One region of the Vibrio sp. 2130-1 genome, then DNA from elsewhere that is predicted to be linked to it. Evidence: predicted binding sites of a transcription regulator. Region 1 holds the regulator's gene; each other region holds the start of a gene.
What was found. Region 1 encodes MetJ, which represses methionine synthesis genes. Its sites were predicted from a motif close to TTAGACNTNTANANGTCTAA; they were not measured.
Positions count from the first base shown of each region.

Region 2: R7Q09_RS11910 (MetQ/NlpA family ABC transporter substrate-binding protein) is a predicted target of MetJ. The motif match lies at 1,711-1,730, and genes of this name have one in related genera.
Region 3: metN (methionine ABC transporter ATP-binding protein MetN) is a predicted target of MetJ. The motif match lies at 1,492-1,511, and genes of this name have one in related genera.

Region 1 covers NZ_JAWOUT010000021.1:46,720-50,001, forward strand. Annotated here, with positions in the region: gene R7Q09_RS21890 (bifunctional aspartate kinase/homoserine dehydrogenase II) at 1-479, opposite strand, end outside; gene R7Q09_RS21895 (O-succinylhomoserine (thiol)-lyase) at 495-1,655, opposite strand; gene metJ (met regulon transcriptional regulator MetJ) at 1,881-2,201, shown strand; gene R7Q09_RS21905 (malic enzyme-like NAD(P)-binding protein) at 2,315-3,282, opposite strand, start outside.
Region 2 covers NZ_JAWOUT010000006.1:341,271-344,552, forward strand. Annotated here, with positions in the region: gene R7Q09_RS11900 (DUF4382 domain-containing protein) at 1-287, opposite strand, end outside; gene R7Q09_RS11905 (hypothetical protein) at 517-792, shown strand; gene R7Q09_RS11910 (MetQ/NlpA family ABC transporter substrate-binding protein) at 888-1,691, opposite strand; tRNA gene R7Q09_RS11915 (tRNA-Ile) at 1,954-2,029, opposite strand; gene rpoD (RNA polymerase sigma factor RpoD) at 2,185-3,282, opposite strand, start outside.
Region 3 covers NZ_JAWOUT010000010.1:160,421-163,702, reverse strand. Annotated here, with positions in the region: gene treR (trehalose operon repressor TreR) at 1-671, opposite strand, end outside; gene gmhB (D-glycero-beta-D-manno-heptose 1,7-bisphosphate 7-phosphatase) at 746-1,297, opposite strand; gene metN (methionine ABC transporter ATP-binding protein MetN) at 1,639-2,673, shown strand; gene R7Q09_RS16335 (methionine ABC transporter permease) at 2,663-3,282, shown strand, end outside.

The DNA of each region.
Region 1 (3,282 bases):
TCAACCTCTGGTTGAGTTCCCGCTTCTGCACGTAAAAACGCTCGTGCATCTTGTGCAACCGCAGGGATAGAACGTTGAGATAATAACGCGGCCAGTAGGCGAGCAGACCATACTTCTCCGTGTCCCAGTACCGCAGCTTTTTGCGCATTAGTGAGTGGTGCAGTCAGTTCCGAGAGAGTACTGAACTCATCATGTAATAAAGCTAACAGCTCTTCTTTTGCTTCACTCTCCAACAAGCTTTCTATTAGCTCAGTTTGGAACTGTCTCAAGCTTTGAAGCGCTTCATGCGCAATTCGGCCATCTTTACTTAACCCTTCCAAAAACTCAATCAAGCGGTTAGTGGTTTTTCCTGCAGCAGATACGACCACAAGATCATTTTCTGTCGAATACTCCTTGAGAATACCCACAACGCGTAAGTAGCATTCTGGGTTTGCTAAGCTACTGCCACCAAACTTATGCAGCTGACGTTGTACAGTCATTGTTATCGTCTCCTATTACTGGGTAGCTTTAGCGAACGCTTGTTCTAAATCTGTGATGAGGTCTTGTGCATCTTCCAAACCGACAGACAAACGCAATAGTTGATGAGAGACCCCAGCCTCCGCCAGCGCCTCCTCACCCATTGCACGGTGCGTCATGGATGCTGGGTGGCAAATCAAACTTTCTACACCACCTAATGACTCTGCTAATGAAAACAGTTGGAGCTCTTTCACAAACACCTTTAACTGCTCAAACGAACCAGCAAACTCAAAACTCAACATAGAGCCAAAGCCCGTTTGCTGCTTTTTAGCAATGTCGTGACCTGGATGTTCCGGCAGGCTTGGATGATAGATAGTTTTAACTAACGCTTGTTTCTGTAGGTAAGCTAGTACCTGCTGTGAGCTCTCTTCATGTACTCTCATACGAGCAGCAAGCGTACGAATACCTCGCAGTGTCATGTAACTATCGAAAGGTGTGCCCGTTGCACCAATACAATTACCCCACCATGCAAGCTCTTCTGCATGCGCTTCTGTGTTGGTGATGATTACTCCACCAATTACGTCCGAATGACCGTTGATGTACTTTGTTGTGGAGTGGATAACAAAATCCGCACCTAGCTCTAAAGGTTTTTGGTACACGGGTGTCAAAAAGGTATTGTCCACCGCAACTAACGCGCCGATTTGTTTCGCTTTTTCACAAGTAGCTGCAATATCCACTACGCGAACCAGAGGGTTTGACGGAGTTTCTAGCAAAATGAGTTTTGGTTTTTGTGCCAATGCAGCATCTAAAGCCTGTTCGTCTGATTGATCGACAAACTGAACCTTAAAATCGCCTTTGTTAGCTCGGGTATTAAAAAGACGATAGGTACCACCATAACAATCGTGAGGAGCAATAATGAGATCATCTGGGCCGAGAAAAGCGGAAACCCATAAATTTAATGCCGACGTACCGCAGTTAGTAACAACCGCTCCTTTTCCAGACTCAAGTTCAGATAGCGCACTTTCCAACAGTCCGCGGTTTGGATTACCAGATCGTGTGTAATCATACTTGGGCACTTCACCAAAAGCAGGAAAACCATAGTTAGTGGAAAGATAAATAGGTGGAACGACAGCATGATATTGGCTGTCTGATTCAATACCAGTGCGTACTGCAATGGTCGCAGGTTTGCGAGTGCTCATGGGTGTATCCTTTCACGGGTAATGACTTCTAAATAGGAATGCGCTATATCTAATGAGTAACATAAAGTGATCAACACGCTTCCTTTGCTGTTATGTTCACTTTACTCGTCAAAAAATGAGACGTCAACACTTCTAGACGTCTATATGTCTTTGCTTATGGCGGTAAATGCAGCTAAAATCAGCACCTAAATTATTTTTAACCGATTACATAAATGAAGGTGTGCAATGGCTGACTGGAATGGCGAATACATTAGCCCATATGCAGAGCACGGCAAAAAAAGCGAACAAGTAAAAAAAATTACCGTCTCTATCCCGCTAAAAGTTTTAAAGGTGCTAACTGATGAGCGTACTCGCCGTCAGATCAATAACTTACGCCATGCAACCAATAGCGAATTGCTATGCGAGGCATTTTTGCACGCGTACACAGGTCAGCCACTTCCGACAGATGAAGACCTTCGTAAAGACCGTCCTGATGATATTCCAACAGAAGTAAAAGCGCTGATGACGGAAATGGGCATCGAATTTGAGTCATTCGACGAAGAATAAAAAAGCCTGATAAAAGGTTTCAGGTAATAACTCTTGCCTCGAGCCAAATGGATGACATAAAAAATGGGACGCAATAGCGTCCCATTTTTTGTGTATCACATCTGAAAGATATATTACTCTGCCATGTAGTTTTCAGGCATCTCGATACGAGCTACACCTGAATTAACCGCCGCCTGAGCAACCGCTTTTGCAACACGTGGTAGCAAACGTGAATCCATTGGTTTTGGAATAATATAGTCCGCACCAAACTCTAGCTTATCAACACCGGCAGCCTTCAATACGGCTTCAGGTACAGGCTCTTTTGCTAGCTCGCGAATCGCCTCAACGGCTGCAAGTTTCATTTCATCATTGATTTCACTTGCACGCACATCAAGAGCACCACGGAAAATGAATGGGAAACACAATACGTTGTTAACTTGGTTAGGATAATCACTACGGCCAGTACCCATGATCAAGTCATCACGAACTGCGTGAGCAAGTTCCGGCTTGATTTCAGGATCCGGGTTAGAACATGCGAATACGATTGGCTTATCAGCCATCAACTTCAACGCTTCCGCTGGCAACAGGTTTGGACCAGATACACCTAGGAACAGATCTGCACCTTCAATTACGTCTTCTAGTGTGCGCTTATCTGTATTGTTCGCAAATAACTGCTTATATTCATTAAGGTCATCACGACGAGTGTGAATCACACCTTTGCGATCTAGCATGTAGATTTTTTCGCGCATTGCACCGCATTTGATCAGAAGCTCCATACACGCTACAGCGGCAGCGCCAGCGCCAAGACAAACAATTGTTGAATCTTCAAGTTTCTTACCTTGAAGTTCGATTGCATTCAGCATACCCGCTGCCGTTACAATAGCAGTACCATGTTGATCATCGTGGAATACTGGTACATCACAACGCTCAATCAGACGCTTTTCAATCTCAAAACAGTCTGGTGCTTTAATATCTTCAAGGTTGATACCGCCAAAAGTGTCTGCAATGCTCGCAACAGTATCCACAAATTCATCGATCGTGCGGTGCTTAACTTCAATATCAATAGAGTCAAGACCTGCGAAACGCTTAAACAGTAACGCTT
Region 2 (3,282 bases), on a different contig from region 1:
GCGTTGCTTCCCTGATATTCCATTAGATCAACTTGGTGTAGTGCTCCATTGTCACTAGCATCTAACAGAATGTGTTCTCCAGTTTGCTCGCCAGTTTCAGGGTCAAATGGTACAAGGACAACATCTTGAAACGCTAAAACGATTTTGTTGGCATCGTCGACAGGAGCATCGGAAACGCTGAGAGAAAAAGTGGCTGCTTCTGTATCGGATGAAGAGTCGTCGCTACCGCAGCCCGTCAATAAAAGACCACCTGAGATAGCAAGTAAAGGATAGGTATATTTTTTCATTATGACCTCTTGTTTACACTGCTGATAAATGTAAAAGGCTAGTCTCAAAGTCGAGAAATGATGTCATTGTATTGTGATAGAAAGGTCAATCTTCAATGGTGCTATATACAAGTCCTTTTTTATAAAACTAAGTTCTTAACTGTGATGAGGGGAGTTTGATGATAGTCAAGCTGGCTTCTTTCTTATGAGCGTAAGTTAGTATGACTTATTGCTAGAAGGAATTAGTATCATGGCATACAAGCACTTTATTAGAGAACTACTGGGTTTAGCGATTGTTGTCTCTGTCGTCTTTGGCGTATTAGGCGTGATGTTAGAGCTCTTCGCACTGACGGCACTTTGGGAGCATCAGCAAACGATAGCCGATGTTTTCTTCCATGAATCTCTCTACTTCATCGTATTTTTAATCCCACCATACTTCCTCTGGAAGTTGATTAACCGTCCTGAATTGGTTTCTGCTGACCAAGCTTATTTGGCAATGAAGTTAGAGGCTGAAAGTCGACAATGAGTCGATTTAGTGAGTAATGAAAAGAAGAGGCTATGAGAAAACATTAGCCTCTTTTCTATCTGATTCGTGGAGCAAAATATTCGCTGCTTTATTGATTAAAAAGCTGCTTCGATTGTGCCTTTGAAAGTGCGATCGAGATAATCACGAATCGCTTGAGATTGATAAATAGAAACGAACTTTTTATACGCTTCATTATTTTTGTCTGCGTCACGAGTGGCGATGACCATGACTGCTAATGGGGCGTCTTTTGCTTCAAGATAGATACTTTGTTTCTTCGGATCTAAACCAGAAGACATTACGTAGTTCATTGTAATCGCAGCCGCGTCCACATCATCTAATGTTCTTGGTAGCTGAGCGGCATCTACCTCGACAAATTCAAATGATTTTGCGTTTTTTGTGATATCAGTTAGGGCGGCTTTATGGCCAACACCCTGTTTCAGCTCAATTAAACCTGCATCGGCGAGTAGCAACAGACCACGACCACCGTTGGTAGGGTCATTTGGAAGCGCTATACGTGCATTGTTTGGAAGCTCTTGCAGTGAGCGATACTTATTGGAATAAAGCCCCATACGCATAAGAATGGACTGACCAATTGATACTAATTGGGCGTTATGGCTACTGTTGAAGTTGTCTAAAAATGGCTGGTGCTGATAGCTATTAATATCGATGCTACCATCGCTAAGAGCGGCATTAGGTGTCACGTAGTCAGAAAACTCAATGACTTCGACATTCAAACCTTGCTTCGCTGCCTCCTTCGCTACCGCCTCGACTACTTGTGCATGTGGCCCAACTGTCGCGCCCACTTTAATGACAGAGTCATCTTTTTCTCCACAAGCGCTTAAGCCGACTACTGCCGTGAGAATCAAAGCTAGTTTCTTTAAGTGACCAATACTTTTCATTGTAGCTCCATTTTTTGTTTTAGACGTCCATACGTTTGTATGTCCATCCTATCAGAAGTTGTCTGAGGGTCAATGGTTTAAATCACGAGCGGACATTTTGTTTCATTGCTACATATAGAAAGCCAGATAATAGTTAAAGAAAAGGGGAAGAGGAAAAGCTATTACGAGGTTAATGACGAGTTACCGCAACCGAAATTGTACCCAAAGATATAAGATACAAAAAAGGCGTAGCAGGTATTAACCTGCTACGCCTTTCGAAATATGGTGGCCCCTCGCAGACTTGAACTGCGGACCAATCGATTATGAGTCGACTGCTCTAACCACTGAGCTAAGGGGCCTTAATAGGACAACGATTATAGGGGAAGCGTTGCAAGGTGTCTAGATACCAACTAGGGCAATTGCGCTTAGTTTTTATCCACTTAGAACAGTAGATAATAAAAAAGGTGACCTAAAGTCACCTTTTTTGATTTCTAAAAGCTTGTATGCGCTGCGATTATTCGTCTAGGAAGCTGCGCAGAGTCTCTGAGCGGCTTGGGTGACGAAGTTTACGTAGTGCTTTTGCTTCGATCTGACGGATACGCTCACGAGTAACGTCGAACTGCTTACCAACTTCTTCTAGAGTATGGTCAGTGTTCATGTCGATACCAAAGCGCATACGAAGTACTTTCGCTTCACGTGGCGTTAGACCTGCAAGCACGTCTTTTGTTGCCACCTTAAGGCTAGTTGCAGTTGCAGAATCTAGCGGAAGTTCTAGCGTTGTATCTTCGATAAAATCACCTAGATGCGAATCTTCGTCGTCACCGATTGGTGTCTCCATTGAGATAGGCTCTTTAGCGATTTTTAGAACTTTACGAATCTTGTCTTCTGGCATTTGCATGCGCTCTGCCAGTTCTTCCGGTAGTGGCTCGCGACCCATCTCTTGCAACATTTGACGAGAAATACGGTTTAGCTTGTTGATCGTTTCGATCATGTGTACCGGGATACGAATCGTACGTGCTTGGTCCGCGATTGAACGAGTGATTGCCTGACGGATCCACCACGTTGCGTAAGTCGAGAACTTGTAACCACGACGATATTCGAACTTATCTACCGCTTTCATCAGACCGATGTTACCTTCCTGGATCAGATCCAAGAACTGTAGGCCACGGTTGGTGTATTTCTTCGCGATAGAAATTACAAGACGCAAGTTCGCTTCAACCATCTCTTTCTTCGCACGGCGAGCTTTTGCTTCACCGATAGACATACGACGGCTGATGTCTTTAATGTTCTGTACGTTTAGAGAAGTCTCTTCTTCAATCATTTTTAGCTTAGCGATTGAACGACGGATTTCTTCTTCGTTACGTTTGATCTTTTCAGCGTATGGCTTGTCTGAAGCAAGAACTTCATCCAGCCAAGCTTCACTTGATTCATTACCAGTGAACAGCGCGATGAATGATTTCTTCGGCATTTTGCCGTATTCAACCACTGACTTCATGATCAGACGCTCTTGTGTACGAACGCGATCCATAGCAGTACGCAGTTCATTCACTAGGTGATCAAACTGTTTAGGCGTTAGACGAAACTCGCGGAATACGTCTAGCATCATTTCATT
Region 3 (3,282 bases), on a different contig from region 1:
AACTGATAAGCACTTTCATGGCTCAACTTACCCGTTTGGAAACAAGGTGCAATTTGCTTGCGTTGACACCAAGCTTTATAAGCATTTAGACGAGCTAAGCCAGTGGTTTTGTCTTCAGGATCAACACCAATATAAGCAATGCGAGATAAAGATTGCTGCTCAAGGTGAGACAAAGCCATGTCTATCACACCTTGGTTATCGTAGTTGATCGAAGAAACCATTTGCGTGTCCATCGCGATCACGACGATACGATTCCCCCACTCCGCCAATGCTCGCTCATCACATCCAGTAAAACCAAACACGATCACCCCATCGACGTTGCGACGTTTAAGCACATCCAAATGCTCATTGGTTTTATCGCGATCGAATTGGCTTTCCATGATCACCGCATCATAACCAGCGGAATACAAAGCATTGAGCATGGTACCAACGGCGCGATTTTCTGATGGTGAATCTAAACGGGAGATGATAACCCCAATAACTTTTTGGCTGCCGCCACGCATTGATTGCGCAGATTTGGACGGCACATAACCAGATTCACGAATAATTTGCTCAACCTTCTCTCGCGTTTGGGGTTTCACTTTTGGATCGTTAGTAAGCACACGGCTTACTGTCGATTTGCCCACGCCTGCCAATTTTGCGATATCAAGAATGGTGAGTTTTTTGCTCATAAGTGTTCAGACTAAAAGAAGGAATCAAACAAAAGGGAAGCAGTGGCTTCCCTTATCTCAGTCAGTAATGAAGATTACTTGTTTAAGTACGCAGGCACATCTGCAATGCTATCTAATACTACCGTTGCAATGGCTTCGCCCTGTTCCGTTACTGGCTTACCAGTGCGAACCAAAATCTTAGTGCCAACGCCTGCCGCTTCTGCTGCCATCATGTCTTCAGCTTTATCGCCGATCATCACAGATTTCTCCATGTCGATCTTCAAGAAGTCACGCGCAGAAATGAACATGCCTGGTTTTGGCTTACGGCACGCACAATCTTGCTTGTACTCGCCAATGCCATGTTCTGGATGATGTGGACAGTAATAGATACCATCGAACTCAACACCATTATCAGCAAAGTTCCAATCCATCCATTGAGTCAGAGACAAGAAACGGTCTTCACTGAATTTACCGCGTGCGATGCCCGATTGATTCGTCACTAACACTAGAAGGTAGCCTTTATCTTTTAGCGCTTTCGTCGCTTCAAATACACCATCAATGTACTCAAAATCATGTTCGTCATGAACGTAGCCGTGGTCAACGTTTATCACGCCATCACGATCGATAAAAACAGCAGGTTTTGCCAAAACGTATTTCTCTATTAACTCGGTTTAATCAGATTATTACATACCTTATAAACTTCAACACTATCTAATTCATTCTAGGCCTCGACAAAACGGTTGATTTGTTGGGCAAGAATCGGTAAATCTGAGGGTGCCCCGCCGTCTACCTCCTGCTTGTTATCTATACATCTTCGTTTCAAAACAGAACATCCATACATTTAGACGTCTAGACGTAAAAATATCTATTGACTTCATTCTGCTTAACCCATAGCATCAACTGAAAATTGAGATAAAGCTCAACATTAAGTTCTGTCAAAGGCCGTTTTTGACAGCGAAGTTCCCCGTATCTTTGGGCAGGTTGAAACATGATAGAAATAAAAAACGTCAATAAAGTGTTCTACCAAGGCAGTAAGGAAATCCTTGCCCTGAAAGACATTAACCTACACATCGACAAAGGCACCATCTTTGGTGTTATCGGTTCATCAGGTGCTGGTAAAAGTACGCTGATCCGCTGTGTCAACATGCTAGAAGCACCGACTTCTGGTTCCATCATCGTTGATGGTGTAGATCTAACCAAACTCAGTAAAAAACAACTAGTCGAAACACGCCGTAACATTGGCATGATCTTCCAGCACTTTAACCTGCTTTCGTCTCGTACTGTGTTTGATAATGTGGCATTACCCCTAGAACTGGCAGGTAAAGACAAATCGCAAATCACAACAAAAGTAACTGAGTTGCTAAAGCTTGTAGGCTTAGCCGACAAACACGAGAGCTACCCATCTAACTTAAGTGGCGGACAAAAACAGCGTGTGGCAATTGCTCGTGCATTAGCATCCGATCCTAGCGTGCTGCTTTGTGATGAGGCCACTAGTGCGCTAGACCCGGCAACAACTCAATCTATCCTTGAGTTATTGAAAGAGATCAACCGCAAACTCAACATCACGATTTTACTTATCACTCACGAAATGGAAGTCGTAAAAAGTATCTGTCACGAAGTAGCAATCATCGGTGGTGGTGAGCTGGTGGAAAAAGGCACCGTTGGCGATATTTTTGCGCACCCTAAGACAGAGCTAGCGCACCAATTCATTCGCTCAACGCTGGATCTTTCCATTCCTGAAGATTACCAAGCTCGTCTGCAAGCAGAGCGTGTTGATGGCAGCTACCCGCTGGTTCGCTTAGAGTTTACTGGCGCAACCGTCGATGCACCGTTAATGTCGCAAATTTCTCGTAAATACAATATTGATGTGAGTATTTTGAGTTCCGACCTTGATTACGCTGGTGGCGTGAAATTCGGCATGATGGTCGCAGAGCTATTTGGTAACGAAGAAGATGACAACGCAGCTCTTGAATACCTGCGTAAGCACAACGTAAAAGTAGAGGTACTTGGTTATGTCCTTTAATACGATTTCTGAATGGCTGAGCTTAAACAGCAAACTACTTTTAGGTGCAACGTGGGAAACGCTTTACATGGTTGCGGTTGCCGGATTAGTCGGCTTTGCTGTGGGTATTCCATTAGGCGTAATCCTCCATATTACTAAGAAAGGCGGCCTACTTGAAAACACCAAACTAAATAGCGGCTTAGGCGCTATCGTTAACATTGGTCGTTCTGTGCCATTCCTCGTACTGATGGTTGCGATTATTCCAGTGACAAAAATGCTAGTTGGAACCTTTATCGGTACAACCGCAGCAATCGTCCCACTGACTATTGGCGCCATTCCTTTTGTCGCTCGTCTTATTGAAGGTGCTTTATTAGAAGTACCGACAGGCTTGGTGGAAGCAGCGCAGTCAATGGGGGCGACACCAACACAGATCATCACAAAAGTTCTACTACCTGAAGCAATGCCGACTATTGTTAACTCAGTAACGATTACCTTGGTCACTCTCGTTAGCTACTCAGCTATGGCGGGTACGGTAGGCGGCGGCGGCCTAGGTGACGTAGCCATTCGTTACGGTTTCCACCGCTACGATGTAACTATCATGGCCGTGACTGTCGTGATGTTGATTGTTCT